Regions from separate parts of the Colwellia sp. BRX8-5 genome, predicted to be linked through region 1. Evidence: predicted binding sites of a transcription regulator. Region 1 holds the regulator's gene; the other holds the start of a gene.
What was found. The regulator FliA, encoded in region 1, starts transcription of late flagellar genes. The targets are predictions, from matches to a motif close to CTAAAGNTNNNNNNNNNNNNGCCGATA.
Positions count from the first base shown of each region.

Region 2: a site for FliA is predicted at 12,843-12,869, ahead of H4J62_RS11580 (VC2046/SO_2500 family protein). Genes of this name have one in related genera too.

Region 1 is NZ_JACGVR010000001.1:188,980-205,669, reverse strand. It holds gene H4J62_RS00900 (nitric oxide reductase activation protein NorD) at 1-34, opposite strand, end outside; gene H4J62_RS00895 (phosphatidylglycerophosphatase A) at 181-648, opposite strand; gene thiL (thiamine-phosphate kinase) at 664-1,641, opposite strand; gene nusB (transcription antitermination factor NusB) at 1,686-2,102, opposite strand; gene ribE (6,7-dimethyl-8-ribityllumazine synthase) at 2,115-2,579, opposite strand; gene H4J62_RS00875 (DUF6170 family protein) at 2,707-3,012, shown strand; gene H4J62_RS00870 (VacJ family lipoprotein) at 3,136-3,948, opposite strand; gene H4J62_RS00865 (DUF2802 domain-containing protein) at 4,063-4,533, opposite strand; gene H4J62_RS00860 (chemotaxis protein CheW) at 4,609-5,100, opposite strand; gene H4J62_RS00855 (chemotaxis protein CheW) at 5,192-5,986, opposite strand; gene H4J62_RS00850 (ParA family protein) at 5,994-6,767, opposite strand; gene H4J62_RS00845 (flagellar motor protein MotB) at 6,794-7,771, opposite strand; gene H4J62_RS00840 (flagellar motor protein) at 7,768-8,514, opposite strand; gene H4J62_RS00835 (chemotaxis response regulator protein-glutamate methylesterase) at 8,507-9,679, opposite strand; gene H4J62_RS00830 (chemotaxis protein CheA) at 9,746-11,863, opposite strand; gene H4J62_RS00825 (protein phosphatase CheZ) at 11,877-12,620, opposite strand; gene cheY (chemotaxis response regulator CheY) at 12,669-13,052, opposite strand; gene H4J62_RS00815 (RNA polymerase sigma factor FliA) at 13,104-13,823, opposite strand; gene H4J62_RS00810 (MinD/ParA family protein) at 13,898-14,740, opposite strand; gene flhF (flagellar biosynthesis protein FlhF) at 14,854-16,473, opposite strand; gene flhA (flagellar biosynthesis protein FlhA) at 16,516-16,690, opposite strand, start outside.
Region 2 is NZ_JACGVR010000015.1:39,431-56,120, reverse strand. It holds gene H4J62_RS11660 (chemotaxis protein CheA) at 1-726, opposite strand, end outside; gene H4J62_RS11655 (response regulator) at 732-1,094, opposite strand; gene H4J62_RS11650 (lipid asymmetry maintenance protein MlaB) at 1,173-1,448, opposite strand; gene H4J62_RS11645 (tetratricopeptide repeat protein) at 1,669-2,496, shown strand; gene H4J62_RS11640 (Xaa-Pro peptidase family protein) at 2,628-3,860, shown strand; gene H4J62_RS11635 (septation protein A) at 4,027-4,593, shown strand; gene H4J62_RS11630 (YciI family protein) at 4,636-4,938, shown strand; gene H4J62_RS11625 (lysozyme inhibitor LprI family protein) at 5,010-5,411, shown strand; gene H4J62_RS11620 (DUF1461 domain-containing protein) at 5,618-6,361, opposite strand; gene H4J62_RS11615 (hypothetical protein) at 6,361-7,065, opposite strand; gene H4J62_RS11610 (hypothetical protein) at 7,062-7,859, opposite strand; gene H4J62_RS11605 (cupredoxin domain-containing protein) at 7,859-8,233, opposite strand; gene H4J62_RS11600 (ATP-binding protein) at 8,266-9,681, opposite strand; gene H4J62_RS11595 (response regulator) at 9,681-10,340, opposite strand; gene H4J62_RS11590 (hypothetical protein) at 10,868-11,359, shown strand; gene H4J62_RS11585 (YchJ family protein) at 11,455-11,964, shown strand; gene H4J62_RS11580 (VC2046/SO_2500 family protein) at 12,263-12,808, opposite strand; gene xthA (exodeoxyribonuclease III) at 13,013-13,819, shown strand; gene rlmA (23S rRNA (guanine(745)-N(1))-methyltransferase) at 13,836-14,651, shown strand; gene yfbV (terminus macrodomain insulation protein YfbV) at 14,675-15,106, opposite strand; gene H4J62_RS11560 (acetate kinase) at 15,298-16,512, shown strand; gene pta (phosphate acetyltransferase) at 16,517-16,690, shown strand, end outside.

The DNA of each region.
Region 1 (16,690 bases):
ACTTATGCCAAATCCCACCAACCCATTCTTCCATTATCACTACCGCATTAAAGTATGTCTTTAATTTATAGTAGCAAGTTGAAAAATAAATAGGCTGATATGTATCAAGTAACCCGTCATTTAATTAAGGTTTTAAAAAGAAGTGACCAGACACTAAAACTCGACGTTCTGTGCTATGGATTAAAAGATAAGGTGCATGCAAGCCAGTGCTGCTAAGCCCGCAAGAATATCATCAACCATAATACCTAGACCGCCATGTAAATTTTTATCTACATAGGAAATAGGCCAAGGTTTAAAAATATCAAAAATTCTAAATAAGATAAAACCAACAACAATACTTTGCCATGTCAAAGGAACAAGAAACATAGTGATTAAAAAACCAACAATTTCATCCCAGACAATTGCGCCATGATCAGGTACACCTGCATCTTCTGCGGCTTTTCCACAAATATAGATACCGGCAATGCTCATGATAATAACAATAGCTAAATAAGTACTGACTGAAGTAGGCGCTAACAGCAGGTACAAAGGAATGGCCGCAAGCGTGCCATAAGTACCTGGTGCTTTAGGTAATAAACCACTACCAAACCCTAAAGCAAGAAAATGGATGGGGTTAGTTATACGAAAGTTCTCGGTAGATTTACTCATTACATTTAACTTACATTATTTAGTAGAAGGAGTATCAGAGAAATGTTCATAGCTCTGAACCTTAATATTTACCGCTTTTTTATTTAATGTCGTGGTAATTTTTCCTGAACCATTCAATTGGCCAATACAGGTGATCTTATTGCCTGAGTTAGCTAAGGCTGTTTCCATGCCTACGCGGTTATCTTCAGTAACACTAAATAATAGCTCGTAATCATCGCCACCTTCTAAAGCAATATCGTACGCTGCGTCTATACCAACAGTATCACTTAATGCGGCAGAAAGTGGTAAAGCATCAAGAACAATATTAGCACCAACACCCGAGGCATTACAGATATGAGCTAGGTCTGCGACTAAACCATCAGATAAATCTATCGCAGAAGTCGCATATTTACGTAAAGCTTGTCCAGCCAAAACCCTTGCTTTTGGAAAGTCTAAGCGTTTTTGTATTTCTTGCTGATATTTAGCTGCTACTTTCACTTTACCTTGGATATGTTGTAAAGCGAGGTTCGCTGCACCTATCTCACCGGTAACATATAACCATTCTCCGGCTTTAGCACCTGAACGGGAAATATGTTGTCCAAAAGGAATTTGTCCTTGCGCTGTAATGGTTATACTCAATGGTCCTTGCGTCGTATCACCACCAATAAGCTGGACATTATAAAATTCACAAAGGTCAAAAACACCAAGGCAAAATTCATTGATCCAATTTTCATCAATCTCAGGAAGCGTGAGTGCTAAAGAAACCCAACTAGGCTCTGCCCCCATAGCGGCAAGATCAGACAAATTAACAGCTATCGATTTATGACCAATAGCACGTGGCGATGTATTTAAAGGAAAATGAACACCTGCCACTAAGGTATCTGTCGTTACTGCAATGTGTTGGCGTTCACCCGGAGTAACCAGTGCACAATCGTCACCAATACCTAAATAAACGTCTTTGCGCTTCACTACCTGTTCAGTAAAATAACGTCGAATGACTTCAAATTCTTTCATACAACAACCAATCCTTTGCTTTGCTTTGAGAAAATGAACGCAAATTATTCTTCTGGACGAATCAGTTTAACGGCTTTATCAAGAACACCATTAACAAATTTATGACTATCGTCAGCAGCAAAAGATTTTGCTAATTCGATAGCTTCATTAATAACAACTCGGTATGGCACATCTTTACAATCTTTCAATTCATAAATGGCGACACGTAAAATAGCTTTTTCTACTGGGTCAACGTCGTTTAAAGGACGGTCAACATGTGGAGAAATAGCTTCATCGATAGAACCAACTGATTTGGTTACACCGTGGAGTAATTGTTGAAAATATGGAATATCAAAACGGCGCGCACTGTTATCAGTTAAAAAGTTAACTTCGATATCAGTTACTGAGTTTTGGCTAAGCTGCCATGAGTAAATAGCTTGAACAGCTAACTCACGAGCTTTCCTTCTAGGAGTTGGTTTCACAAAAATTCCCGCTTATATTTTATCTAAAACATTAACCATTTCTAAAGCACTTAAAGCCGCTTCTGCGCCTTTATTACCTGCTTTAAGTCCGGCACGATCTATTGCTTGCTCAACGGTATCGGTTGTAATAACACCAAAAGCAACAGGAATAGTGTATTCCATTGAAACTTGCGCTAAGCCTTTATTACATTCGCCCGCAACAAAATCAAAATGTGGAGTTCCGCCACGAATAACGGCGCCAATAGCTATAATGCCATCGAACTCGCCTTTACTTGCAATACGCTTAGCAGCAAGGGGTAATTCATATGCGCCAGGAACACGAACAATAGTAATGTCGTTATCTGCAACATTGCCATGGCGTTTAAGTGCATCAACTGCACCTTCTAATAAATTTTCAACTACAAAACTGTTAAAACGTGAAACAACGATGGCAAACTTTTTACCTGCTGCGTCAAAATTAGCTTCAATGATATTCATTTATATTTCACTCACAAAAAATTTGCCGCAATTCTACCAAACCCAGAGACAATTCGGTACTTGTTTGCTTAATTAAGTGTAAAAATACTGTAGAATACTGCTATTACTCACTAAAAATACGATACCTATGGCTTTTATATTTTCAACAAATAAACTTCCCGAACTCGAAAGCTATACGCTTGGGCAAAGACAGCAGATTTTAACACTCGCTGCCGCTAAATTGACCGCACCAGAGAAGTTCGTATTAAATATTTTGAAGTTAATCATGTTGGTGCCACCTTTTATATTTATGGCACAATTAGATGGGCTGCTCTTTGTGGTATCTTTGTTTAGTTTTCTAGCCGTGTATTTTATTTTACTTCGGCCAGTATCGTTAATTTTTACCCGTAAATATCTCAGTGTTGCGATCAAGCAGTATAATAAATTAGCTTAATCTTTAATTATCACATCAAAAAAACCGCGATTTACATTAACACCACAGCCTTTTTTTTAATTAATAGTTTTGTAAAAATGAGTGAAGCTTGAAGTATTTTAAGCTTCACTCTGCAAAGCAAGTTTATTGATCAACGTCTGCCATGTTATCGAGTTCTTCTAAAAAGGCATTAATTTCGTCTTCACTGTCTTCATCAATCACGATGGGCGGGTTACCATCATAAACTTTAAATTCCATATTTTGAAAGTAAGCATTTTTTACAAATTCGTATGAATCAATAGATTCATTAATAATTTGCTCTTGATCAACAAGCGCAGCTCGTTGTTCAAGCCCGAGTACGGCTTGGCGAAGTAAGTTAGGCCAAAAATCAATAATCGCTAATGGCCAGTAGTATTTATCAACATAGTCACCCACTTCTTCACGAACTGAGCTTGGCCCAAGAGCCGGTATAACTAGATAAGGTCCATCTCCAACACCATATGAGCCTAAGACTTCACCAAACTCTTCTTGTGCTCTGATCCACTCGAAGTCACTTGCTGGGTCAAAAAATCCAAATATGCCAATAGTAGAGTTAAGGATAAAACGCCCCGTACTTTTACCCGCTTCACTAAACTTTCCTTGCAGCAGGTTATTTATAACCGTTGATGGTTCGTTTAGGTTTAAGGCAACATTATGTATCCCGGACCTAAAGTCTGTTGGCATATATTCAACATACGCTTGGGCTGTCGGTTTAAGCACATATTTGTCTGCATAATCCCAGGTAAAAGTCCAAAACGGTCGGTTAATTGATTCTAATGGATCTTTAGGATCTGAAACACTAGCACTATTTTCAGCAGGTGTTGATGAACAGGCAGAAATAACTAATGCCAGTAGAATGACAACAATTTTTTTTGTTGGATTATTGAACAAATAAGAAAATATAGCGGCTACTTTCACTTAGCGTCCTTGATATTGAGTAAAAAAATAATGACGCAGTTTACCACGCAAAAATGCAATGCAACATAAAAGCTTTAACTATTTATCTGCGGAAAAACCATAAAATGATTGGTTTTAAGAAGGCGATGTTTTATTTCTGTGGACAGATATTAACATCTCAGCTTCAGCAAGTGGGATGTCACATTCTCGAACGACCTCATCGATCTCTGCGCCTAACTCAACGAGTTTAAAAGCACGTGAATAGAGTTTATCTTGCGGTTGCTGATTTTGAAATTGATCTATTAATTGCTTTTGAAGCCCACTCTCTTGTTGCAGTATTTTAATACGATGTTCAAGTTGTTTACTGACTTGCTCGTTTTCTAACTGCAGACTTTCAAGCTTATTATTAAACTCAAGCAATTGTTTATTTACGCTATTTTGCGACGATTGTAGCTCATTTATAAACAACTCTTGCGTTTCAAGTTGTGTTTTCAGCACTTTATGAGTTCGATAAAAATAAGTTTTTTGGCGATAAATATAACCCATTAGCACTATAAAAAGCACAAAACTGCTAACTAAAATCAAAAGTGGCGAGATAATAAACATAAACGCTTCTTAAACCATTACAACTAGATAAAGCCTGATAAGCCAGGCTTTATTTAAAGAGACTCAGTAAACAGCCTAGAACTGTTTAAGTTCATCCCATTCGTCGTCAGAAAGTAACTGATTTAGGTCGACTAAAATCAATAACTCACCTTCTCTGTTTGAAACACCTTGAATGAATCGTGCACTATCGTCATTACCAACATTCGGAGCATCATCTATCTCAGAATTTTTTAAGTAAACAACTTCAGCGACACTATCTACCAAGATACCAATAACTTGTTTTTCGGCTTCAATGATAACAATACGAGTATTATCAGAAATATCCGCAGGTTTAAGCCCAAAGCGTTGTCTGGTATCAATGACAGTAACAACGTTCCCTCGCAGATTAATGATACCTAATACATATGTAGGTGCTCCTGGCACCGGTGCAATTTCACTATAGCGCAAGACTTCTTGCACTTGCATTACATTAATACCGTAGGTTTCACTATCAAGCTTAAAGGTTACCCATTGCAACACTTCATCGTTGTCTACGTTTTCATTTGCATTACGTCTATCATCAGCCATACAGCCTGCCTCTTAAATATCTTATTGAAAATCAATCTGTTTGATTATTCGTCTAGTGTACATAGTATAATACTATCTGGAGATCTAGCCATTAATCTTGGTTAATATTTGCGCCTGCGTCAAGTAACTTAATCAAAGACTCGACATCAAGCAGTGCACACATACGTTCTTTGACTAAACCGGCTAACCAAGGTCGTTTGTTCGGTAGGTCTAACCATTTTACATCTTCTTGCTCTAACGTCACTGTATCGACTAATGTTTCAGCCGATAATCCCCAATGACTATTACCTAGCATGACAATGTATTGATAGTTTAGCGAATTTATTAACGCTTCGTCACATTTTTCTGGCATTACCCATAAAGCGGTATTCACTACATTAATTTTTTCATCTCGATGTAACATAACACCAGTAAACCATTTAGGCTTACCCATTAGACTCGTTGTCTTGTCTTCGTTATGTATGCCACCCAATTCAATCAACGGCACTGCAATCGTTAAACCCGCAACATTAAAGAACATCGCTTGAAAACTACCCTTTCGATAATTTTTACTCTGATGAACAATTAATGGCTGATCACTTTTTCTTGTCTTAAGCGGTTCATCAAGAGTCAATTGCGTTTTTTCTTCGACTTTGTCCTGAATTTTTTCTTCAACTATTTTAGGTCGTTCATTTTTTACTGAGCTTTTTACAGTATAAACAGGTTCATCTATTGGGTCGGCAATACGTTCAGTAATATCAACTTTTTGTAAAAGTTTTTCTAACGGTTGCTGATATTTTGCTTTTACAGAAATAATTGGCAGGTCCGATTCTTGCTGATCTTCAGTCAACAATTCTGATAAATAATTCTGCATTAATTTCTTACTTGCAGCGAGTGACTTTGCCATTGGACAATTAACCTAATTTTTGCAGTTCTAATAAACTGCTTAGTAGTTTTTTATATGCACTAACACCACGTGTTAACGGTGCGTAATCTGAAGGTACCTGCATTGCATAACTGGCATTTCTAAAATTAGTATCTACCGGTATAACACCGGCCCAAACACTATCATCGTATAGCTCTTGTAACTTTCTATAGGTCAGTAATGATGCTTTAGTACGTTTATCAAACATAGTCGGCACTATGGTATATTTAAACGGCTTATCTTGCTCAACTTGCATAATATCCATTGTTTTCATCATGCGGTCTAAGCCTTTCAAGGCTAAGAACTCAGTCTGCACTGGCACAATAATACGTTGCGATGCCGCCAAAGCATTCACCATCAGCACACCTAAAATCGGTGGGCAATCAATTAAGACATAATCATATTCATCGGCTATTTTTATCATCGCTTTTTTCAACACTAAGCCCATACCACCTTTATTACCGAGTGAACGGTCTAAAGTAGCTAAGCCCATAGTTGCCGGGAGTATATCTATATTGTCGTATTTCGTTGGACATAAACTTTGCATTATTTGTTCTTTCGTTGAAACTTGAACAAATAAATCGTAAACACTTAACTCAAGATCTTCAGATTCGATACCAAAATAATAACTCAAAGAAGCATGGGGATCAGTATCTACCAACAACACTTTATAGCCCTGCTCAGCTAATAAGCCACCTAAGGAGATTGTTGTTGTGGTTTTACCAACGCCACCTTTTTGATTTGCTACGGTCCATACTACCAAGTTGCTAACCTACTTATTTCGTTGTACTAATTATTGTTCTGCTCAGAAGAGGGGTTATCATCTTCTCGTGTTGTAATTCTAATGCCACCATTATCAAGTCTTATGATACGTATTTCATTATCCTCATCATCACCATTATCTATCTGCTTTATGGCTTCGACGTCTTTAATGCTGATGGTAGGGGTCGCAAGTAAATTTGACTTTTCTAAACCATATTTTGATATAGCGATAACAACACGACGGTTTTGCGCGCGGCCTTGTGCTGTTTTATTGTCTTCTCGTGGATAATATTGCCCATACCCCTCAATAGCCATACGAGCAGGATCAAGGGATAAGTCTTCAAGCACTCGTAAAATAGCCGTTGCTCTAAAAACTGATAATTCCCAATTTGAAGAAAATATCTCAGTATTAATCGGTTGGTTATCAGTATAGCCTCTTATGCGAATAAAATTGCTGGATGAACCAATTACATCATAAATAACCGCAAGTATTGTTGTTGCATTGTTGGTTGCTGATGATGAGCCGCTGGGGAAAAGCATACCACTGTTTAATTCTATTTCTAACCAATCACCATCAATCTGCAGTTGCGCATAACCTGATTCGATTAATTCATACAAGGCGGTATGTAATTCTTTTTCTAGTGACGTTAGATTAGTGCCTACCTGACTGTCAGAAACATTAGAAAGTGTTTTCTCACCGTCAAAAAGTTCAGGGCCAGCGACATCTAAAATGCCATTACCATACAAGCGCTTATTAGTTTTTGAGCTGTTAACATCGAGGATATCGTCACCATGCCCCCGATTTTTAGGTAGTTTATTATTGGCTTGAAAAACTTTACCTATTGATTCTGTCGCGGTTTCATAGGGCTCTTCATCAACCATTGCCATTGCATATAAAACAACAAATAACGCAAAGAGCAAGGTCATATAATCGGCGTATGAAACTAACCATCTGTCGACATTATCATTTTCGACTGAATGTCGACGTTTCCTTAAGTGGTTCATTGCTCTAACCGAAAGGCCGACAACTTATTTTCAATGGCATGTGGATTTTCTGCTAATGCAATAGAAATAAGGCCTTCAGCAATCATTTCTCGGTACATGGTTTGCTGGTGAATAATAGCCTTTATTTTATTAGCAACGGGTAGGTATATTAAATTGGCAAAACCAACGCCGTAAATAGTCGCAATAAAAGCCGTTGCAATGCCTTGTCCAAGTAAAGTGGGATCGGTAAGGTTACTCATCGCATGAATGAGGCCAAGTACCGCTCCTAAAATACCTATGGTAGGACTGTAACCGCCCATAGACTCAAAAACATGAGCAGAGCGCAAATTATGCTCGCGATAAAGATCTAAATCTAATTCTAATGAGATACGCAAGTTGTCTACTTCTATACCATCAACTAATAAGTTAAGCGCTTTATTGGTATAAAAATCTTGTTCTTCTTCGGCAATATTTTCCAGTGATAAATATCCAGATTCTCGTGCTTTTTCAGACCAAGAAACTATCGAATCAATGCCTTGGTCAATATCATACTTGGGTGGATAAAATATCCACTTTAATAAAGACAACGCATGAAAAAATTGCGCTGAAGATGACTGTAACATTACAGCCCCTAAAGTACCGCCAAAGACAATGATAAAGGCAGGTAACTCAAATAACGCAGCGAGGGAGCCTCCATCGAGAATAAAACCTAAATATATGGCCGTAATTGCGACAAAAAGCCCGGCAATGGTTAACTTATCCATGGTCCACTTCCTTGATAATACTTTGGCTGATATCTTCTAATGCTAAAGATAAAACAGAAATACCTGCAACGGTAACGGCTTGCGGCATACCATAAACCACACAAGAAGCTTCGTCTTGTGCCCATATTGTCGCCCCTTTACCTTTTAACATGCGAGCACCTTCTCGGCCATCAGAGCCCATACCGGTCAATACAACACCCAATACTGAGCCACCAAATACCTTAGCTGCTGAGCCAAAACTCACATCAACACTTGGTTTAAAAGCAATTTTTTCAGACTTATCTTCTATAATTTTTAACTTGGCTAATTTTGGCGTACCGTCAATAATCATTTGCCTGCCACCAGGCGCTAGGTAAGCACAACCAGGTTTTAAAATATCCCCATCTGCTGCTTCCTTAACATTAATATTGCACAAGGTATTTAAACGATTGGCAAAAGCAAAAGTAAAAGCAGCGGGCATATGCTGTATTAGAATAATGGGTAGCGGAAAGTTTTGCGGCAATTGCGTTAATATTTTTTGTAAGGCAATTGGTCCCCCCGTTGATGTACCTATAGCGAGTAGTTGGTAACTTTTACCTGAGCTTCTTTTAACAACCTGACTGCGAATACTTTCGCTTTGACTCGGTTCAGTTTTAGTTGTTCGCAGCGGAGTTCTCGATTGAATGTCGAATTTATTTACGGGTTTACTCACCGGATTAGTGGCCGTTGAAGATAGGCTAATTCGTGACGCGTGAGCTTTTACTGCCAATTTTCTTTTCAATAAACCGTTAGTCTTCGCTAATTGAACCACTCGTTGACGCAGCAAACTACCTGCATCATCAGTTGTTTTGGCTATTTCACTGAATTTTTTCGGGAGAAAATCAAGTGCTCCGGCTTCTAAGGCCTCGAGGGTAGCATTAGCACCTTGATGAGTGAGCGATGAAAACATTAAGATTGATGTTGGCGCTTTCGCCATTATTTGTTTCACAGCTTCAATACCATTAAGCAATGGCATTTCTATATCCATGGTGATCACATCAGGCTTTAATGATACAGCCTTTTCAACAGCATCTTTACCATTTACAGCAACATCAATAACAGTAAGGTTCGGATCTTTATTTAAAATATCGGTAACTCGACGTCTAAAGAAACTCGAGTCATCAACAACCAACACCTTATAGGGCATTTATTATCTCATTTGTTATTATGAATGAAAAAGCCCTAATAAAATTTAATAGGGCTTTATTATACGTTAAGAGCGTAATTTTTTATTAACAACAGATTTTTTTGCGTAAAACTTCAGCATATTAGGCACATCGATAATTAACGCTATACCACCATCGCTGGTAATTGTTGCGCCGGCCATACCTGGTGTGCCGTGTAATAGACGGTCGAGTGGCTTTATCACCACCTCTTCTTGACCAATTAGACTGTCGACCACAAAGCCAATTTGCTGATTGCCCAATTGAACAATAACCACATGACCTTTTTCTCTTGGCTTCTCAACAAAATCACGTACTAACCACTTATCTAAGTAGAAGAGTGGAATCGCCTTTTTACGAACAATAATGGTTAATTGTCCATCAACAACGTTGGTGGTGGTTAAATCAAGATGAAATATTTCATTCACGCCAGCAAGTGGTAAAGCAAATGTTTGCTTACCAACAATAACCATTAATGTCGGTAAAATAGCTAACGTTAACGGTACTTTAATCTCTAAGATTGTACCTACGCCCATTTCAGAATCTATACTTACCGTACCGTTTAACTGGGTGATCTTAGTCTTGACTACATCCATGCCAACACCACGGCCTGAAACTTCTGAAATTTCAGTCTTGGTAGAGAACCCTGGAGCAAAAATTAAACTAAAGGCTTCTTTATCTGTCATTCTAGCCGCAGAGTCAGCGTCAAGAACACCACGAGTAATCGCGATTTCTTTGAGCTTTTCTGCATTCATGCCTGCACCATCATCTTTGATGGTTAATAATATATGGTCACCCTCTTGAGAAGCAGAAAGCACCACGACACCTTCTCTTGGTTTCCCCAATGCTTCGCGCTTATCAGGCATTTCTATACCGTGATCTACAGAGTTTCTCACTAAATGCACTAATGGATCAGCGAGTGCCTCAACAAGGTTTTTATCTAGATCGGTTTCTTCACCTTTGAGCACTAATTTAATTTCTTTGTCTAAACTGCGCGCTAAATCTCGAACAACTCGAGGAAATCGTCCAAAGACTTTCTTGATTGGCTGCATACGGGTTTTCATTACCGCACCTTGCAAATCAGTCGTTACCGCATCAAGGTTAGAAACAGCTTTCGTTAAATCTTCATCCTCTTTGGTTAAGCCCAAACTTGTTAAGCGATTTCTCACTAAAACAAGCTCACCAACCATATTCATAATTTGATCAAGACGTTTAGTGTCAACCCTAACAGTCGTTTCACCCTGCATTGCTTTAGCGGGCGCTTTTTCTGGCACTGGCGCTTTAGCGACAGGTTTAGCTGCAGGAGCTACCGGTGCTGGCTTCGCGGCTGGTGTTTGAGCAACAGGTGTTGGTGCTGGTGTTGGTGCTGGTGTTGGTGCACTAGGTGCTGGAGTAACAGATAATTTCGGCGCTTGACCTTGACCATGTAATTCGTCTAATAAAGCTTCAAAGTCATCGTCACTTATTTCATCTGATGAACTGCTATTCGATGAAGATGGTTTACTTGAATTATTAGCAGCGACTTCAGGCGAAAAAGCACCTTGACCGTGAAGTTCATCGAGTAAGGATTCAAATTCGTCATCTGAAATATCATTGCTGTCTGAAGACGTTGCTGTTTCTACAGGTGCTGGGGCTGGCGTAGAAGCTGAGCCACCACCATGGAGTTCGTCGAGAAGTCGTTCAAATTCATCTTCTGACATTTCATCGCTAGAAGAACTTTCGCTTTCATGAGTAGCTACTGCTTCAACAACGACTGGCGCAGGCGCTTGCTCTTTGCCTTCTGGTTGGCTTAAACGATGCAATTCTGCAAGTAGTTGAGCATCAGCTTTATCAAGTTTCTCGCCGTTTTGAACTTGTACAAACATTTCATTTACAACATCAAGCGCTTGTAAAATAACATCCATTAAGCTTGCACTAACACTACGTTGGTTGGTACGTAACAGATCGAAAATATTTTCCGCGCCATGACATACGTCAACTAAATTATGTAATGCTAAAAATCCGGCTCCACCTTTAACGGTGTGAAAACCTCTAAAAATAGCATTTAATAATTCGGCATTATCGGGGTCGTTTTCAAGTTCTACGAGTTGTTCCGAAAGCGTTTCAAGTATTTCTCCAGCTTCTATTAAAAAATCCTGAAGAATCTCTTCATCTTGCTCAAATGACATCCAGCAACTCCTATTAAAATCCTAAACTTGATAAAAGGTCATCAACATCATCTTGGTCAGCGACAACATCATCACGTTGTGCTGCATTAACGATCGGGCCTTCAACTAAGTTATCACCTACTTTAGGTTTACTTCGCTCTGCATTACTATCTGTCGTAATACCAAAAGCGGTTAGCATACCAATCAAGCTATCCTCTACTTCACGAACTAGATCAATAACTTTACGAATAACTTGTCCGGTTAAATCTTGAAAATCTTGCGCCATCAAAACATCAGTCATTAAATCATGCATACGCACTGATTCTCTATCTGTCGTTTTTAATAATAAATCTATATCAACACATAAACTTTTAAATTCGGTTAATTCCAATTTGTTATGCATTAATTTTTGCCATAACGGATTAACAGCCTTTATTTGCTTTTGTATCGTATCCACAACGGGAAAAATAGATTCAACAGCATCCATGGTTTTATTAGCGGCTTCTTCCGTTCGCGTTATAACGTAGTTTAGACGTTCTTGAGCATCGGGGATATCTGCTGTCGCTAAATCATTTAACCTGGAATCTAATTGAAAATTATTTAATGAGTCATGTAGTTGGCGAGTCAGCTTGCCTATTTCAGCAAACAATTCAGAATTAATTGGATTTTGAATTTCAGCAATTAATTCATCTGCCTTGTCTTGTTGACCACTTTCTAAATATTCGACCAGTAGCTTTGCTTCTTCCAAAGAAACATGCACATTTGTATTCGCACTCATGCAAAAACCTCACGTTTAGATTAATTAATTATCTATCTAATTAAGGAATTAACCTAAGCGTTGAAATATTTTATCTAACTTGGCGTTTAACGTCGCTGCGGTAAATGGTTTTACAATATAGCCATTAACACCCGCTTGAGCCGCCATCACAATTTGTTCTTTCTTTGCTTCAGCAGTAATCAGCAATACTGGGATATGTGATAACTTCGCATCGGCACGGATGGCTTTGAGCAAATCAATACCTTGCATACCTGGCATATTCCAATCAGTTACAACAAAGTCAAAAGAGCCTTCTTTTAACATCGGTAAAGCAGTGCTACCGTCATCTGCTTCTGAAATGTTAGTGAAACCTAAATCTCGTAACAAGTTTTTGACGATACGTCTCATCGTTGAAAAATCATCAACAACAAGAACTTTCATATTTTTATCCAAGGCACCCTCCGGTGAGAACATTTTAAAATTGTGATTATATGTATATTCTACTCAACTTTGCCAAGATTGCATACGTCCTTTTAACCTATGCATCGCTTGACTGTGAATTTGGCTAACACGCGACTCACTTACATCAAGCACTTGACCAATCTCTCGAAGATTTAATTCTTCGTCGTAATATAGTGACAGTACTAGAGCTTCGCGTTCGGGTAAAGTGGAAATGCATGCTGTTAACGATTTTTTAAAAACTATTTTTTCAAAATTATCATAGGGATCGTTATTATTCACATCTTCCATATTCGATATAGCATCTGCCCCCGTACTTAAGTCTTCAATACCAATTATTTTACCGGTACTTACCTCACTTAGAATATGATGGTAGTCATTTAACGAAATATCAAGTTTTTCAGCAACTTCAATATCAGTTACATCACGACCTAAACTTGCTTCAAGCAATTTTATCGCTTCACTGACCATGCGGCTATTTTTATGAACAGAGCGGGGAGTCCAGTCACCACGGCGTATTTCATCAAGCATAGCACCACGGATACGAATACCAGCAAAGGTTTCAAAACTTGCACCTTTGCCGTGATCAAAATTATTAGACGCTTCAAGCAGGCCTATCATGCCTGACTGAATAAGGTCATCAACCTGCACGCTCGCAGGCAACCTTGCTAATAGGTGATAAGCGATTCTTTTCACTAAAACTGTATGCTGCGAAATTATAGCAGATTTATCAGTTTGAATACTGTAAGCATTTGGTTTTACCACTATCGCTCACTCGCTAAATTATAGGAAAGATATAGAACTTTCAACAAAGTACTCATATCTGATTACTCTTGTTATTAATGTTCTAACAATTGTTCAATAAAAAACTCTAAATGACCTGACGCTTGTTTAGGCACCGGCCATTTAATTAAATTACCTGCTAAAGATTTAAAAGCAACCGCTGCAGGCGATTGTGGATAAGCTTCAACAATTGCTTTTTGTTTTCTAACGGAATTTCTTATATTTTCGTCAAATGGAATGACAGCAACGAGTTCAAGTGCAACATCTAAAAATCGATCGGTAACTTTAGAAAGCTTACCAAAGAGTTGCTGTCCTTCTCTTGGCGTTCTCACCATGTTGGCAACAACTTTAAATTTAAATACACCATGATCTCGACTTAATAATTTCATTAAGGCGTAGCAATCAGTAATAGATGTAGGTTCATCACAGACCACTAACATCACATCTTGTGAGGCACGGCAAAAGCTTAGTACCATGTCGGAAATACCGGCGGCAGTGTCAACAATAAGTACATCAAATTTTGTGTTCATATCACTAAAAGCGCGAATTAAACCCGCATGTTCAGCAGGCGTTAAATCGACCATAGATTGTGAACCTGACGTAGCAGGAATGATATTAATACCAGCGGGACCTTCAATAATTATATCGTCTAATTCACACTCGCCAGAAAGCACATGTGATAAGTTACGTTTTACCCGCAAACCTAGCATAACATCGACATTAGCCAAGCCTAAATCGGCATCTAAAACTAAAACTCGTTGTCCTAATTGTCCAAGTGCAATAGCGGTATTAAGCGAAACGTTAGTTTTACCTACTCCGCCTTTACCGCCAGAGACAGCAATGACTTTTACCGGAGCTGAATTTTGCATTTTTCTTAAGCCACTTGCTTGATCATTCATTTATCGTATTTCTCTACTTTCTTACGAATAGCTATCAATTTAATTTAGTATAACCCTATAATCATTTAATCTGCATATTTTTATAGCTTCAAAATTCACATATTTAGAACAAGTTATGGAAATACAGCTGTATTAGCACTCATCGGTGCTGTTCGCCAATTTATTGGATTATTAATTTGATTTTTCGCGCTCATTTTATCTGCTAGCGTAACGAGTTTTTCAGCATTTGCAACTTTAATATCTTCAGGAACTCTTTGTCCATCCGTTAAGTAGCCTATCGCTAAACCGTTTTGAATCGAAGTAGAAATTATTTCTCCTATGCTAAGGCTTTCATCAAGTTTAGTATAAATACAGCCAGCTAAAGGTACTTTTTTAAAGCGATCAACATTTTCTTGCATAACTCGTTGTTGAGTATTAGCAGCTAACACTAAATAGTTGCGAATTCTGACCCTTGCATTAGAAACTAAAGTAGTTAGGTGTTTAGCTAAACGCATATCACGTTGCCCCATACCTGCAGTATCAATAAGTATCAGTTTCTTTTTGGAGAACTGTTGCAACAATGTATCTAAGGTTTTTGCATCACCAGCAAGCTTTACATCACAACCAATAATTCGGCCGTAAGTGGCTAATTGTTCAAATCCAGCAATACGGTAGTTATCTGTTGAGATCATCACCACTTGGTCTGCGCCATGAATCTGAGCAAACCGCGCCGCGAGTTTAGCTACGGTAGTTGTTTTACCTACGCCGGTAGGTCCCACTAATGAAACCACGCCACCACGATGAATAATGTCATTATTAGTGGTATTAATTTGTTGGCTGATAAATTTCTTCGCTAATAACCAAGTATCTTGGTCATTTTTTTGTGCTGGAATATAACCTGCAATTTGATCTGAAACTTGTTCGCTCATACCCAAAGACATTAGTCGATTAACCAACATCGCACGAGCGGGATCTTTTTGCGCCATATCCTGCCACATTAACCCCGAAATTTGATGTTCTAGTAATTCACGAATAGAAGACATTTCGTGTTTCATTTTCTCTAAGTCGGCGTTATTTACATTTTGTGGCGGTAAGCCATCGCTTACTAAAGACTGTGCTTGGTTCATCACCGGCTGTTGATATGAGTCGCTTGATTGTTCATCACCTTGTTCTTGGCTATTTTGCTCTAAACGGTCGGTGAAGCTTTTAAATTGCTGCTCAATATTGCTTGACGGTGTTGGCGTTGAAACTTGCGCTGAGTTATTTGGATTATTTAGCTTAGCGGCTGCCTGGACGATTTTATCATGCTGAGCTTGATTAATACCTTGACCAATATTTGCAGGTGCTTGCTGAACTTGACGACTTAATAAAGCCGCTAAACTGTCTGAGGGTAAGCGGGTATCTTCTGCTGCCGAGTTGTGCGAAACACTAGGACTGGTCAAAGGATTATTTTGTCTAATATTGACCACATCATTGTCAATCGAACGGTCAAAACTGTTTGTTGCTTGCGCTGTTGAGTTGTTTTCAGGAGAATTTTGCATTACGGGTTGTGCTGCCTTAATTTCTACGTTGTTGTCAACCGCAGCCATTAGTTCAACGCCTTCAGGTACGCGTTTATTTGACATAATCACAGCGTCAGCACCTAGCTCGTCTTTGATTTGTGTCAGCGCACTTCTCATATCTTTTGCTACAAAACGTTTAATTTTCAAAACTAACCCCTTATCAACTGCAATCGCTGTTAATGACTTATTCATTTAACCGCAAATATTTTCTGCTGCTCATTACTGATATCGTAATTATTGACCTATGGCGCTTACTATTTTTATCTGCTTATCATCAGGAATTTCTTGGTATGAAATCACCCGCAAGCCTGGAATAGTATATTTAACAAATTTAGCCAGTACCGCTCTTAAAATCCCTGAGGTTAACAATATTGGCGTATCACCCGCCATTTCTTGTTGTTGAGCACCA
Region 2 (16,690 bases), on a different contig from region 1:
TGGGATGTGATCTTCTTTGGTAATAATTAATTCACATTCATCTTCAACCCATTCAAAGACTTCTTTTATATCCGCTTCACTGGCATTTGAGCACAATGTTAACTGCCAACTTAAATAGAGTTCTTCGGCATCAATATCACTTAATGCTGGTAGGTCTTTAGCATCAGCCACTAAAGAAATTTCTCCTAAATCAGCCAAGGCATTAAAGAGGAGTAGAGGATCATTACCGGTTTGCACTAAATGATGCTCTGGTATAAATTTTATCTGCCACCTTGTTATATCATTGTTATTGTCTGTGGTGTCATCAACATTTATAAGTAGTGCTTCAGTATTCCCATTGCCACTTGAGGCTAATGTTTCCTCTAAGCGCGTTGAGTTTTCAGCTATTTTTTCACTATCACACTCTTGTTCATCTCTTATTGCCTCAATTAACAAGCGCATACAGTCAACAGACTCTAATAATAATTCAACGTCATCTTGTTCAATATTACGCCTGCCATCACGCATTTCATCAAGAAGTGTTTCAACCAAGTGGGTGAACTCTGTGACATGATTAAAGCCAAAAGTACCAGCACCTCCTTTAATGGAATGGGCAGCACGAAATATTGAATTAATCGTTTCATCATCACCTTGCTCTAAATTTAGCAAGCTCGACTCCATTAATTCGAGACCTTCAAAACTTTCTTCTAAAAAGCTTGGAATAAACTGTGTGAGATCTACGCTCATAATAGCTACCTAACAACCCGTTTAATGGTTGCTAATAATTTTTCAGGATTAAAAGGTTTAACTAACCATCCGGTAGCACCAGCTGCTTTGCCACGCATTTTCATATCACCAGAACTTTCGGTCGTTAGCATCAAAATAGGAGTAAACTTAAAAGGGGGTAACTTACGTAACTCTTCGCATAAAGTAATACCATCCATAATCGGCATATTTACGTCAGAGATCACTAAGTCAAACGCCCCACCCTGAGCTTTGCTCAAACCTTCTTGTCCGTCTCTTGCTTCAACGGTTTCATAACCGGCACTTTTTAATGTAAAACTAACCATATCGCGAATAGAGTTAGAATCATCAACAACCAAAATTTTGGTCATAGGTATTTCCTTTTTAAGGTAAATATAAACAGCAAAAGCTTAATAATATTTAGAGGATATCTCACTAAAAAATTGATTCTAAGCATTTAGATATTGATTTAAAATGGCTTCATTAAGCCCTAATTGCTTAACGCTTTCTTGAATAACACGGGAGGTAGAATTCCAATTGAGTACTTTATTTTGTGCTGCGATGTAGGTTACCGCCGCTAATAATAATTGCACACCAACGGTATCTATATGGGTAACAGCGCTGTCGTCAAAAGTTATAACATCATTTTTAGCAATTTCATCGAGTAACTGATTTTTACAGTCATCCACTTGAGCAATGGTTAGCAGAGCCGGTAATATGAACATTTAATCCCTTATAAATTCGTATAAAAATAGAATTCTTAGCAATAAAGATAAACCATAAAAAATTAACTGCAAGTTTATTTTAATAGAAACCCGCCATTTTTTAGGTGTTTAGCATAAATTTATTGCTTTTTTTTTAAATAAACATAAATAAAGTGAGCTTTCGTAATGAATATATTGCTTTCCCTGTTTACAATTATTATGGTTAAAAAAAGGATATGTTTTGAGAACAGCTATGCCAGAAGATAATCAAAAAGTGCCCAGCCAAATATTTCGTTGGTTTGAAAAAATGAAAACTAACTACGAGCAGAGTGTTCAAGGTGTATTAGAGCGATTCGAAAAATATAGTCATAGCCAACAATTAAGAATTGATCTCGCTAATCAATCAAACATTGATAACTTAAAGCAGTCTCATCAAAAACATCTTGACCAACAAAATGCTCATATCAAACAATTAACTGAAGATGCAAGCTATTACAAAAAACAAATCAGTAAACAACAACAAACCATAGAGCAACTTAATAGTCGCTATGATGCAGTGATGAGTTGTTTGTTAACTGAAAAAAGAAAAGACATAGACATTAAAGATATTTTTTCAGACGACGAAGATGAAAACAGCGAGCTTATTGAAGACTTATACTTAGAAACTCACCATAACAAAGCTGTTGATGACCCCTTTAAACAGCAACGGCAAAATGAGTTAAATAATGAGCCCGACATAACGACTTCGCCCTTAAGCGAAAGTGATAACGACTTGTTTGATAAAGCTCTCATAAAAAGACAGTCTGGCGATGTTGAACAAGCGTTTCAATTGTTTGAACAAGCGGCAAAGCTTGGTCATGCAAAAGCGATGGGCGCGATGGGCCGTGCTTTTTTCTTAGCTGAAGGCACAGAAGAAGATCATGGCCTTGGACTTGCCTGGCTTATTCATGCGGCAAATCAAGATCTACCGCAAGCGGTTGCTCGGGTAAAGTTTTTTCAAGACAATAACCCTGAGCTTTACTTACAGGCACTTAATCTATCAGCAGACCCAATATTCCTTAAATATTAATAGCGCGATAACTTGGCTTTTATAACATGTAAAAATAGCCACTTTAGCAATGTATATTGTATAAAATAAACAATTCATGTCATAATAACGAAATAATATACATTACTTTTGGGACGCTAATGACACAAAAAATGACTATAGGTGTAGGAGGCTCTGATGCACAAACAGAGCTAGCCAAACTTAACAATATGACCGGCGATGTTGAGCCTATTTCTTCAAACGAGTTTCAGTTACGTATCGCTAAAGCTCAGCAATTAATGAAAGATAATAATATTGAGGCAACTTACTTAGATGCTGGCACTAACCTCTATTATTTTACGGGCACAAAATGGTATGCCAGTGAACGTATGGTTGGGGCAATAATCCCACAGCAAGGCGAAATTCAATACATTACCCCCTTCTTTGAGGTCAATACCTTACGTCAGTATATGACCATTAAAGGTAAAGTTAATGGTTGGCAAGAACATGAAAATCCTTATCAATTATTTATTGAAACCTTAAAAAATATGGGGATTGACTCAGGCAATATTGCGCTTGACGAGTCAACCGCATTCTTCATTGCTGATGGTATTAAACAATGTGCCGACAGTAGCCCAAACAATTACCAACTGATCAATGCAAAAGCAATTACGGCTGGTTGTCGTAGTGAAAAATCGTTAGCTGAAATAGCGTTGCTACAACAGGCTAAAAATATGACGATGGCAGTACATCAAGCCGTCGCTAAAATATTATATCAGGGGATCAGTACGCAAGAAGTTACTGACTTTATCAATCAAGCCCACATAAAGGTTGGCGCCGCTGCAGGATCTTACTTTTGTATTGTGCTCTTTGGTGAAGATTCATCTTTTCCACACGGGGTAAAAAACCCAAAAACTTTAGACATTAACGATATAGTGCTTATTGATACCGGTTGTCAGTTAGAAGGATACAATTCAGATATCACCAGAACCTATGTTTTTGGTGAAGCTAACCCACGTCAGCGTCAAATGTGGTTGATTGAAAAAAATGCCCAAGCAAGTGCATTTAACGCAGCAATACTTGGCGTACCTTGTGGCGATGTTGATATTGCCGCTCGCGATTATTTAGCCAGCCAAGCAATGGGACCTGATTATCAAACACCGGGTTGTCCCCACAGAACCGGCCACGGCATAGGTTTAGATATTCATGAATGGCCTTATCTAGTTCGCAGTGATAAAACCCCCTTGTCGGTAGGTATGTGTTTCTCTAATGAACCGATGTTAGTGGTGCCAGACGAATTTGGTGTTCGCCTAGAAGATCATTTTTATATGAGTGAGCATGGAGCAAAATGGTTTACTGAACCATCATATTCTATCGATGACCCGTTCGGATTAATGAAGGGTTAGTTAATTTTAATTAAAAAAGTTAATCCTTTCAGTTAATAATTTGTAACGTTTTCGCTTGTATTTCACGTTATTAGTTCACATTAGCCAAATAATTGTTTGGCTAATGCTTAAGCATTGAGTAGAATTAACTCACTTATAAACGAAGGTTGGTTGGAGATTTAATACTATGCACGCTCTGTTTGAATATCTCCCCCTCGTTGTTTTTTTTATTGTTTATAAATTTGTTGATATATATTGGGCAACTGGCGCTTTAATTATCCTTGGCGCCGCGCAAATAATTTACTATCTTTACAAAAAAGAACCCATCCCTAAACGTACCTTAATATTTTTTGTCCTTATTGCGGTGTTTGGTGGGCTAACAATATTTTTACATGACGATACTTTTCTCAAATGGAAAGTCACCATCATCAATTTATTGTTTGCAATCGCACTTATGGTCAGTGATAAGATTTTTAATAAAAACATCATCAAAGACTTCCTCGATGAGTCATTAACTTTACCTGAGAATATTTGGCGTAAATTAAACTTAGCTTGGGCGCTCTTTTTCACATTTTGCGCGATATTAAATTTATACGTCGCTTTTAATTTTGACCAAGACACTTGGGTCAACTTTAAAGTATTCGGTTTAACCGGCTTAATGTTTGTTTTTTCAATCGCCTCAATTTTATTATTATCAAAACATTTACCCGATGATGATGAAGAAAGTGACAGACCAATTGAAGAAAAAAAGTAATCACTTAATCTATATATAATCCTCAAACTTTATGGAAACGACATGTTTTATCTTATTTATTCAGAAGACGTAGAAAATAGTTTAGCTTTAAGAATGTCAGTACGTGAGCAACATTTAGCACGTTTACGAGAATTACAAGACCAAGGGCGATTATTAATGGCAGGCCCTTGTCCCGCAATCGATAATGAAAACCCTGGTGATGCAGGCTTTACAGGTTCGCTTATCGTTGCTGAATTTGATAGTTTAACGCAAGCCCAAGTATGGGCAGATAAAGACCCTTATATTGGCGCGGGTGTTTATAAAAAAGTGACCGTAAAACCTTATAAAAAAGTACTACCCGCATAAAGTTGAGCTATTATTACTTTACCTATGATCCGATGATTAACTATAAACTTATAAATATAATGAAAAGTATCATGAGCAAAACTTCTTTCTATTGTTTAACCTTAGCCCTTTGTTTTTTATCCAATGTTAGCTACGCAAAAAAGTCTATTGATGAATGTGAGCTGACCCAAAAAACAACCTCAGGCTTATCAGGCTGTCTAGACATAGTTAAACAAGCGGTAGATAGAGAGTTACAAACATGGATAAACAATCAAGTGTTCATCCTTGAAGAGTTTGCCTCTGTAACCGGAAGAAAAGCGGCATTAAACATGTTTAAACGCTCACAACGTAATTTTATTACCTTTAGAGAAAATGACTGTCGATGGCAGTACCTTGCTATTTCACCGGGAACGGGTGCGGCTTCTGCCTACAAGAAGTGTTATATTTTAGTGAGTCAAAGCCGTATTAAAGAATTAGAATCAATTAACCCCTAGTACTACTATTTCAGCCCAGTACACTGTTATATAAACAGTTGCTTGGCTGAAATATAACCCGCCTTACCACCAGCGGTAATCGTCTGAACATTGATGATTTTATGCTCGCCAAAACTTGCTTTTAGTTACTGACTTTCAAACAATTCACTTCAATGCTCATCATCATTTATTCCATATATAACCTGTCAACGCACCGACGAACACGATTAGCTGCTAAAGATTTTTGTCATTAATAATCGATAAATTAACATATAAATCCCCGCTGCGATAACACTGAGCGACAATGCTATTGCAGCAAATAAGTCGGGTGCTTTCATTAGGCTACTCATTAATGACTCTTGATAATAAAAAAACCATTGATGATTATCAGGAAAGACCACCGTATGCAGATAGTAAAAGACATCGGTAAAACCAAACAGTGAAAACACAGCTATAAATAAAAAAGTGGGAATAATTACCGCCATATAGCGCTCTTTTTTAGCTGGCTTTGGCTGTTTGAAACGAGATACACCAGCAATCGTAATCAGTAGTAATAAGACATTAATCACTGATATTGTACGTAATTGGTTAATTAAAACACTGACATCTTGTAAATGTACGACCTCAGGTTTGGTCAGTAAAGCGCGACGCTGGTTATCGTTATTGAGATAACTTAACCTTGCCAGACCCTCGCCGTTATTATGAATTTCATCAACTATTTCGTTAAAGCTTTGTAAATGTTGCTCACGACTTGTCTGGGCAAAGTCCTGTTTACCTTGTGTATTCTGTGGTGCATAAGTTTTTATCGTTTGTTCAATATTTAATGGTGAGTACCAAAACTTATAAAAAAAATTAACACTTTTATTGACTTGCCAACTTAGCCCCAGCGAAAAAAGCAATAAGAAACAACAACAACATAGCCATAAGAAGGTCGCTGAGTGGCGTCTATTTAGTGGTAAAATGCGGTTCATTAAAATTCAAACTCAATAGCCGCGCGCAAAATATGATCTTTGCTTTCGCCATTCAGTCCAGTGATAAAGGCGAGTTCCCATTTCAACTGCTTTTGTCGGTCAAAGCGTTGAATTCCCATGAAAGCTGGACCAATACCGACATAATCTTCACCTGAATATAACTCAATTGCGGGTTGAAATTGCGGTAGCCAGCGATAACGATACTGAGCGCGAAACTCCATTTCTATTTCATTTTTAATGTCATTTCCCCACTCGTAAATCAAAAATGCATTAATACTTAAACTGGTCCGCCCTATTTCTTTCTCAAACAGCAAGCCTGAAGTCACTTCCCAACTGTCTTTATTATGTTCTTTTTCAAATTCAAAAAGCATGCCCCAATCCGCCCAATACTGACCTTGCTCCGTTAGCATCCAACGGGTTTCTATTTCGTAAGCAGATAAACCAAAATTTCCATCAATATCGCGTTCGCCAACGATATAAAACTCTACCATCAGGTTGTCAAGTACAGACTGCCCGTAGGCAAAGCGCTGCGCTAAGTCATTGGTCTTTTCCGTTTGGTGAGACAGTAACCGCCATTCAACTTCTTTTTCATTGGGTAACACGTACGGATGATACACTTTATCCACCACTACCCCATCAGCAAAAGCAATAACGCTGTAAAGGTTGTACAAGAGTAACGTTAAAACATAAAATATTTTTTTCATGATACAACCTGCTTAAAGCGAGGGATCCGCCAAAGTTTTTGGGGAAACTGACACCAATAAAGTGCGATAAATAAAGCGCAAAGATAAAGTCCAATTTGTAATAGGGTTGGGCTTGCATCGTAACCAAATAAAGCTTTCAAAAAATGTCCTAATTCAGACTTTTCTCTAACAATAAAATTAACATCAAAAATCATACGACTACTGGGTAAAAAATCAATTTGTAGTAATAAATCGCTGGTTTTATTAAATAAACCACAAGCAAAGAAAACAAAAATAATTTCGGTGCTTCGACCATACAAACGCTCATTGAGAAACAAGCAAAAAAAGTACAATAGTATACTGATACTAATACAAATTCCTGTTCCTAAAACAACGCCAATAAAAAGTGAATTAACCATATCGGTTTGCGACCAATATCCAATAAAGTAAATGAGGAAGTTAGTACCCTGTAGCATAATAACTAACGCGAGTATTGCGCCAGCATACCAAGATAGCTGACTGTTATTGGCGGTACTAACGCTGATATGGGAGCGATGAATAAAATGTAAAATTAGAATATATACAAGAACATGTATACTCGCATAGAACCATTCAAGCCCGGTATCATCAAACATTTGGCTGATCACATCGATATAAATCCAAAGTAGTAACATAAACAAAATACCCAATAGCGCACCACTTATAAGGGTAAGACCACAGAGTTGAAACTTATTTTTAATCGATAACAACAAGGCTAACACCATAAAAATAACTAAACTGTTACTCAAAAACAAAAGCACGGTATTAATTAACATTAAGCACCTCCTGTTATGTTTTGAACAGTAGCTTTACTTGCTTTTTTACGCTCAGGCAACGGGGTAACGATAATGGTCCCTTTGGCACTATTAGGATTAAACTCACCAAAAAAGTTATATTTTCCTTCGGGTAATGGACCAATAAAAATCACCGCTCTTTTATGGGGGAAAATAACCTTTTCTCGATTTAAGTCAAAACTGTCAAACTCTTCAGGGGTTGTATCTCGATTATAAATAACAAGTTTAACTTTTTTGTTTGGTGGAATTTTTATAACCGCAGGAAAAAACAAATGATCTTTCAATTCTACGACATACTCAGCTCGTTCAGCCCAGACACTTGGGCTAAAGATTAAAGAGATAAAGAGGCTAATAATGCTGGTTTTTTTTATAAAAATAGCAGGTGCTTTCACTTATTGTCCTCCCATTCTTGTTCAAACTGATGTAAATGTAAGTCAATCGCTTGAGTCTTTTGTGGAAACCTTACTGACACGCTAAGGCCACCTAATTTCGTCGATTTTGCTAAAATAATACTCGCATGATGTAATTTAACAATATGCTGAACAATCGCTAAACCTAAGCCACATCCTACCACAGTAGAGTGATGGCTATCTCCACCCACACGATAAAAACGATCGAAAACTCGCTGGTATTCGCTGGAGTCAATACCGGGGCCAGAATCTTCAACAATCAGGGTGAAACTGTCTTCATCAATCAACGTTTTTACCAAAATATGCCCGCCTTTAGGAGTATATTTACAGGCATTACCAATTAAATTTTTCACTAAGGTCAATAAAGCAAATTCATTAGCATAAATAATTGTGGCTTCACTTTCTAACGAAATATCATGCTGATGCTGCAATATTTCAGGGTATAAGTCGCTGATCACTTGTTGCAACAATCCTTGTAATTCAAGCTTAGTGACTGCCATGGTGAGTTGATCAGGATTAGTACGATTTAACGTTAATATTTGATCGACAACATGAGCCATTCGGTCAACACTTTGACCTAATTGCATTAACGAAGCCTGCCCGGTGCTGTCAAGGTTTTCACTTTGGGTTATTTGTAAATTGTGAACATTAATTTTGAGCACACTTAACGGCGTTCTTAATTCATGAGCGGCGTCAGAAGCAAAATAACGTTCCCTTGAAAAAGCTGCCGACAAGCGTTCAAATAACAGATTTAGTGTCTGAATAACCGGTTGTAGTTCTTTTGTTGATGTCTCACTAGAAAGCTTTGATAAGTCATTAATTTTCTTTTCTGACAATTCTCGGCGCAAAACAGTTAACGGTTTTAAGCCTTGACGAATCGCCATAAAAATAAACAAGGCAATCAAAGGGATAACTAAAATAATAGGAGTCACAGCAGATAATATAACTTGTTCAGCCAGTGAAAATCTTTGTTCAAGCGGTTGGGCAACCAGCACTCTTAATTGACTTCTTTGCGCCTGTTCGTTTGTTGATGTTTCTATATATACTCGCCAACGCTGTCCAATAAAATTAAGGTCCGTAAACCCTGCAGGTAACTCAGTAATTGACTGTTCAGGAGCATTATCTGTGCGTAGTAATAAAGTATTATTGCTAAAGACTTGATAAGCAATATGGTTAGAAGGGACCACTGTTGCTGCACTTAATCGATTTTCGGCACCCTTGTCAGAAAGAGTCGCAGAGGTCGCTAACAAGGTTTTACCGACGATAACTAATTGCTCATCAAATAAGCTAGTTGCTTGTTCCATACTGGCTTTATAGCCCTGTATGGCAGCAAAAAATGTCATCAAAGTGATGATGGATAGTAAAATAAGGACTAAGTAGCGACGAATCGACATTAGGTTTTATTAACCGTATAACCAACGCCTCTGACTGTTTTTATAAATTGTTCTGGCAATTTTTTTCTTAAGTTGTGTATATGTACCTCAACAGCATTACTGGCCACTTCTTCTCCCCATTCATATAAACGCGATTCAATTTGTTCCCGAGATTGGATTCGACCGGCATTTTCCATCAATGCTTTTAATACCATGTACTCTTTTTTTGACGTTTTTAATTCTTCATCTTTAATAAGGATTTTATGTGCTGCGGTATCAATTGCCACGTCTGAGCAAATAATCAATGCCGACTTTGCCGTGCCTAAACGCCGTTCAATCACGCGAAGGCGTGCTAACAATTCGCTAATTTCAAAAGGCTTTACCAGGTAATCATCTGCACCAAAATCTAAGCCTTTAACTTTATCTTCAAGCGCGTCTCTTGCGGTTAAAATAATAACAGGAATACCTAGCTTACGATCACGAGTACGCTTTAGCACTTCCAATCCGTCAATATCAGGTAAACCCAGATCAAGAATAACTAAGTCTTGATCTGACACAGACAATGCTGAAATTGCCGTTTTACCATTATCAACATGGTTAACAACAAAGCCTTCATGACGAAGTGACTGCTGCAATCCCAAAGCCAGGGGGATATCGTCTTCAACTAACAATATGCGCATATTTTTCCTATAACAATTTAAAATGACTATTAACGGTTTTTATATTATCTAGCCTTTTCCAAGGCCGGTTATTAATACTTGACGGTCGAAAACCATCAACAGTGAAGATAAGACTTAACAATGCCATAGGTATGAACGACTCAAGGTGTTTTATCTCAAAGTTATTGTCGGTTATTACAGAAATATTCGCCATAAAAAAATGAACGTTAATAGCGGTTATTCATCAAATGACCTGTTTATTCATAGGGGGATATTTACCTTAAATATTCAGTGAATGAAAATAACAAACTTTTATTAAGGAAAGCTTAAGAGCTAACAATTGTTTGTCGCTAAGATCCCCTAGCATAGCATTGGGCCAACAAATACTAGCGGTATCTTCAATACTGTTGGTGCTATTTCCCTCATTTACTGGCGTTCATTACATTAGATCCTTCAGTAGGATCAATTAATATTAATCATAAAAAGTGCTTGAATAAACACCAAAAACGATATACTGTACATACATACAGTATATCGAGGTTTTAAAAATGAATTCAATAAATCACATTAATACCAACAACTTAGCATTAAAAACTACAAATATGGCTATCAAAAAAAACAAGTGGTGTGATGTTAGAAGTATTGCTAATGCCATAGAACTATCTCAGCAGTATACTGAAATCTTCAAAAATCATGATTTAGATAACAAATGGATCCTGATGATAAACCCTGAAGAGAAGCCGCTTCAGCAATTGTCTGATCAAGGAAAAATAGACCCTAAAAGAATCTTAAAAGTTAATCTTCATCAACGTAATATCTCACTAAATACCATTAAAGATGCTTTAGAAAAAGGTCACTGTTCGGCTGTTATTTTGTGTAATGCCACCTTAGATAAATCACAATTAAGCCAACTCACTCAATTCGCAGAAAAAGGACAAACTCAATGCATTATTTTAACCAAGCAAACTCAAAAACGTTTAAACAAGCAACGACTAAAAAATTACGTCACTCTTTCGGATTCTTCTTTATTGTTACATTAATTGAGTTTGAAGCGATTTTGCCGTTATTAAAACAGAAAATAAAATTTTGCTCTGCTAAAATAGATCAACTACTTTTCTAAAATAATGTCGACTTTATGCAATGTCCATGTGGTTCAAATATTAGTTTTCAGCAATGCTGCTGCTTATTAATAAATCAAGAGACCTGTGCACAATCACCAGAGCAATTGATGCGTTCTCGCTATAGCGCCTATGCAACAGAGGCTGCTGATTATATTTATCAGACTTATGCTCAAGCTAGCAGAGCTTTACAATCAATCGCTGATATATCAGCATGGGCCAAAGAAACCAAATGGTTAAAACTAACCATTAATGCTGCCAGTGATTATACCGAGCTTAATGATCAAAATGCTGTAAACGCTGACAATAAAGAGCAACGCTTACCGACGGTTTGCTTTTCGGCTTATTACCAACATCAAGGTGAGTATTTTCTGATGAAGGAAACATCACGCTTTGTTGTTGAAAAGGGGCAATGGAGATATTTAGATGGTGAAGTCAGTAACAATGAAGCGCTGATAGCACCAAAAAGAAACCAAGCTTGCTTTTGCGATAGTAATAAAAAATTTAAACAATGCTGTGGCCGGTAAATTCGACAATTAACAATCAAGTTCTTCCCAAAAGAAACCAGCGATGCTTTTGTCATAGTAATAAAAAATTTAGGCCATGCTGTGTTTGGTAAACTCAACAATCAACAATCAAGTCTCCTGCAAAAGAAACCAGCGATGCTTTTGTCATAGCAATAAAAATTTAGACAATGCTGTAGCAAGTAAACTCAACAATTAACAATCAAGTTTAAACATTGCTCAGGCCAGTAAACTGAAAAAGTTAATCACAAATAACGTCAACACAAACGCACGATTTTATTACTATGCTAATGCAATAACCTTATGCTATAGCATCAAGTAACGGCGCTTTAACGATAGTGTTATGCACGGCGTTAAGCCAACCTTTAGTATCGAATGATAATCTTGAACTGTCGGTGTCTTGCGGCGTATTATTCTTTGTATGATTAAATTTTTTCTGGCAGTACAGCGAGGTATTATTTAATACTTCTTGTCTGATATGCTTTTTATCATCTCGAAAAGCAAGCGGTTTAGGCAACAAAGCATTTGATAAACGTAATTCTGCTAAGTTATTCTGCTGAATAAGTTCTGCTTGATCAAATATTGCTGTGTTGTGATTTTCATTCAGAGATAAAGGTGCTTTATCAGGAAGGTCAAACTCTTTACGTAAGCTTGCATCATTAATCGTTTTAGTGCCAACGACAGTTTTTGGCAAAGAAAATTGACTATGGCTAGGTACGTCATCACTTAACATTGCCAATAATAGTGAAAAGTCAGCTCGTCGAGCGCTGTGCACACTTACATTAAGTTGTTCACCTAATTGTAATTCGTGTACCAGAATTTGACTGTCAACTGACTCTGTAAGCAATGTACTTCAACTTTATTATTTTATCTAAAGCTTATATCGGCAATCCTTTAATTTAGTTGAGTTTAATTTCTATTTATTTACACATTTACCTGTCTATTAAAAAGTTGATGTTAATAAGTACCTAATTCACTTCACTAGCAATTAATAATAACCTTCTCTGATAACTTCTGGTAGCATGTGGAAAAAATCAATATCGAGTCTTTTATGAAAATCATTAGCTTTAACATTAACGGCCTTCGTGCGCGTTTACACCAACTTCAAGCCATCATTGATAAGCACCAGCCTGATATTATTGGCTTACAAGAAATCAAAGTTCATAATGATGCTTTTCCCGTTGAAGCTGTTGAAGCTATGGGTTATCACGTTTATTTTCATGGTCAAAAAGCACATTATGGTGTGGCTATGTTATGTAAAAAAGCAGCCAATATTGTTAAAATGGGCTTTGCTAGCGATACTGAAGAGTCTCAAAAACGTATGGTGATGATTGAGACCACCAATGAACAAGGTGAAAAAGTAACGGTATTAAACGGTTATTTCCCGCAAGGCGATAACATCGCTCATGAAACAAAATATCCCTATAAGCGTCAATTTTATAAAGACTTGATGACCTATTTAAATGATAACCATACCCCAGATGAGCACGTAGTCATTATCGGCGATATTAATATTTCACCTGCTGATTTAGATATTGGTATTGGTGAGCCTAACCAAAAGCGTTGGTTAAAGACTGGCAAGTGTAGTTTTCAACCAGAAGAAAGAGAATGGCTTGCAACTTTAATGGCTTGGGGATTTAAAGATACGTTTAGAGAATTGCATCCAACAAAAGCGGAACGTTATTCTTGGTTTGACTATCGTTCTAAAGGTTTTGTTGATAATCGTGGTTTACGCATCGATGTGGTTTTGGCAACGCACAAGATGGCGGCAACGTGTATCGAAGCCGATATTGATTACGAACTACGTGCTATTGAAAAACCTTCAGATCACGCGCCGATTTGGTCTACTTTTAAGTAGCTGTTGAGTAAATACTATGTTCCTTGCTCAATACGTTTGCCCCATTTGTAAAAAATCATTAGTGTTAGCTAACCAAAGCTATCGTTGTCAGAACAACCATAGCTTTGATGAAGCAAAAGAAGGTTATGTAAACTTATTGCCCGTTCAACATAAACATTCAAAAGACCCTGGTGATAACAAAGCCATGGTTAACGCACGTCGTCAGTTTCTAGATAAAGGCTTTTATCAACCGCTCGCTGATGAATTACAATCTCTATATCAACAATACGGTGATTTAACAAAGCCGGTATTTGATGCTGGCTGTGGTGAAGGTTTTTATACTCAACAGTATGTAAGGCCTACCAACCGTGTTTATGGTATTGACATTGCAAAAAATGCGGTTAAAAATGCCGCTAAAAAATATAAAGATTGTCAATTTAGTGTTGCCACCTTGTCGCAGTTACCTTTTAGTGAAAACTACTTTTCTTGGATCAACTCTATTTACGCACCAATTCTTGAAGAAGAATTCACTCGGGTACTAGCTAATAATGGCTATTTAGTCACAGTAACGCCGGCAAAAAATCATTTAATTGAACTAAAAGCATTAATATACCGAACAGCGCAACAACATGATATGACTAAAAGTCCTATTGAAAATTTAACATTGATTGCACAAAAAGAAGTGAACTATGAGATGAAATTTACTGAAGGTGAAGATATTATTAACTTATTAGCAATGACCCCTTTTGCTTTTAAAACGACTGAAACCTTACTTAACGATTTAAAAACAAGAAATAATTTCACTTGCCAAGCTGATTTTTTGATACGTCTTTATAAAAACACGGTCAATTAACGTTTAACTCAATTGTTAAGCGGTTAGAATTTAGAATTTTGTGACTGATGACTGATGTTAAGTAGTTTTGCTAAATCAATAAAACGTGGCTTGTGCAGTGATAATTTTATCGAACCACCCGCTTCGTTGACTCTAGCAACACTTTCTTTGTACCAAGAGGCGAGTGCCAGCGGCAAAAATTTATCGGCTTTAACGCCAAGCATTAACAATGCCTGTAGCGGAATACTTAAAATAAATAAGCTATAAACTAACGCTTGTGGTAATAACGTCATCGATCCTAGGTAAAGTTGCATAATAAAAGAAAACAACGCAATACCCGGTAAATAGCGAAAAGCCAAACGGCAAATTTGAACAGCTTGGTACTCGGCAAAATAATTACCTAACTCTGCTCGCTGCGGCCAAAGTCGCATATACTCTCGACCTAGCTTAATTAGTTCTACTAAACTCATATTCATAAACGACACACTATAACAACGGTTATTTAAAAGATAGCACAAAGTTGTAACTAGTTTTAATCAAGTCTCCCTAAAGTTAACTTCCTTAGTTCATATCAATATTTTAACACTATATTTGGTCTATAATCATTCCAATTAACGTATTGTAATAAAACAATTAACCACCTAATAAATGAGCATTAAATAAAACCATGAAAAAAAATCTAATTTTAGTGTTAAATTGCGGTAGTTCATCCTTAAAATTTTCTTTAATTAAACCAGAAAACGGCGAAACATTACTATCAGGGCTCGCTGAGCGCTTATTGTCCGAACAAGCAAGCATCAAGATTAACGTTAAGGGACAAAAAAAGCACACGGCTATACCTCATCCATTTGATCATCGAACAGCGATAATGGCTTTAGTTGACAGCTTAGTTTCACAACAATTAAATTTACAAATATGTGCCATAGGCCACCGCGTTGTCCATGGTGGTGAACACTATTGTATGCCAACGTTAATTACTGATGAAGTAAAAAACACCATCAGTAACTTGTCTCAGCTTGCCCCATTACACAACCCAGCAAATTTGATGGGTATTAACGCCGCGGAAACGGTTTTTACTGATGTGCCGCAAGTTGCCGTTTTTGACACAGCTTTTCACCAAACGATGCCAGAAAAAGCTTACATTTATGGTATCCCCTACGCTCTCTATCAAGAGCATGGTATTCGACGCTATGGTTTTCATGGTACAAGCCATTATTTTGTTGCACAACAAGCGGCTAAAACACTCGATAAATCCATTAATGAAGGTAATTTTATCAGTGCTCACTTAGGCAATGGTTGCAGTGTTACTGCGATTAAAAATGGTAAGAGTGTCGATACTAGCTTAGGTTTAACACCGCTCGAAGGAGTGATGATGGGCACACGCAGCGGCGATGTTGATGCGGGTATTATTTTTCACCTAATCAATCAACTCGGCTATACCACAGCGCAAGTGAGCCATTTGTTACATAAAGAAAGCGGCCTATTAGGGGTTTCGGGGTTAAGCAACGATTGTCGTGAAATAGAAGAAGCTTGGTTAAAGGATAAAAATCCACGAGCAAAGTTAGCATTAGATATATTTTGCTACCGTGTTGCAAAGTCCGTTGCTTCTTTTACTGCCAGCTTAACATCAATCGATGCCTTAATATTTACCGGCGGTATTGGCGAAAATTCGACGCTAATTAGAGCCAATATTATTGATCAATTGAGCCTACTTAATTTCTTTGTTGCTACTGATAAGAATAATGCCTGCTGCTTTGGCAAGGCAGGTAATATCGGTACAGAAAACTCTCGTCCTATTTTAGTCATTCCAACAAATGAAGAGTGGGTTATTGCAGAGCAAACCTCACAACTTTTATTTAATAACAGCTCAACTAAGGAATAAAGTCATGTCACATAGAATCATGTTGATCCCAGTAGGTTTTGGCGTTGGACTTAGCAGTGTTGTGCAAGGCTTACTTCATGCGTGTCAGCAAAAAGGTATAAATGTCGGCCATTTTAAACCAATAAGTCAACCCGCTCGTCGTTTATTAGCTCACAAAAATAATACGGTTCAAAGTAAG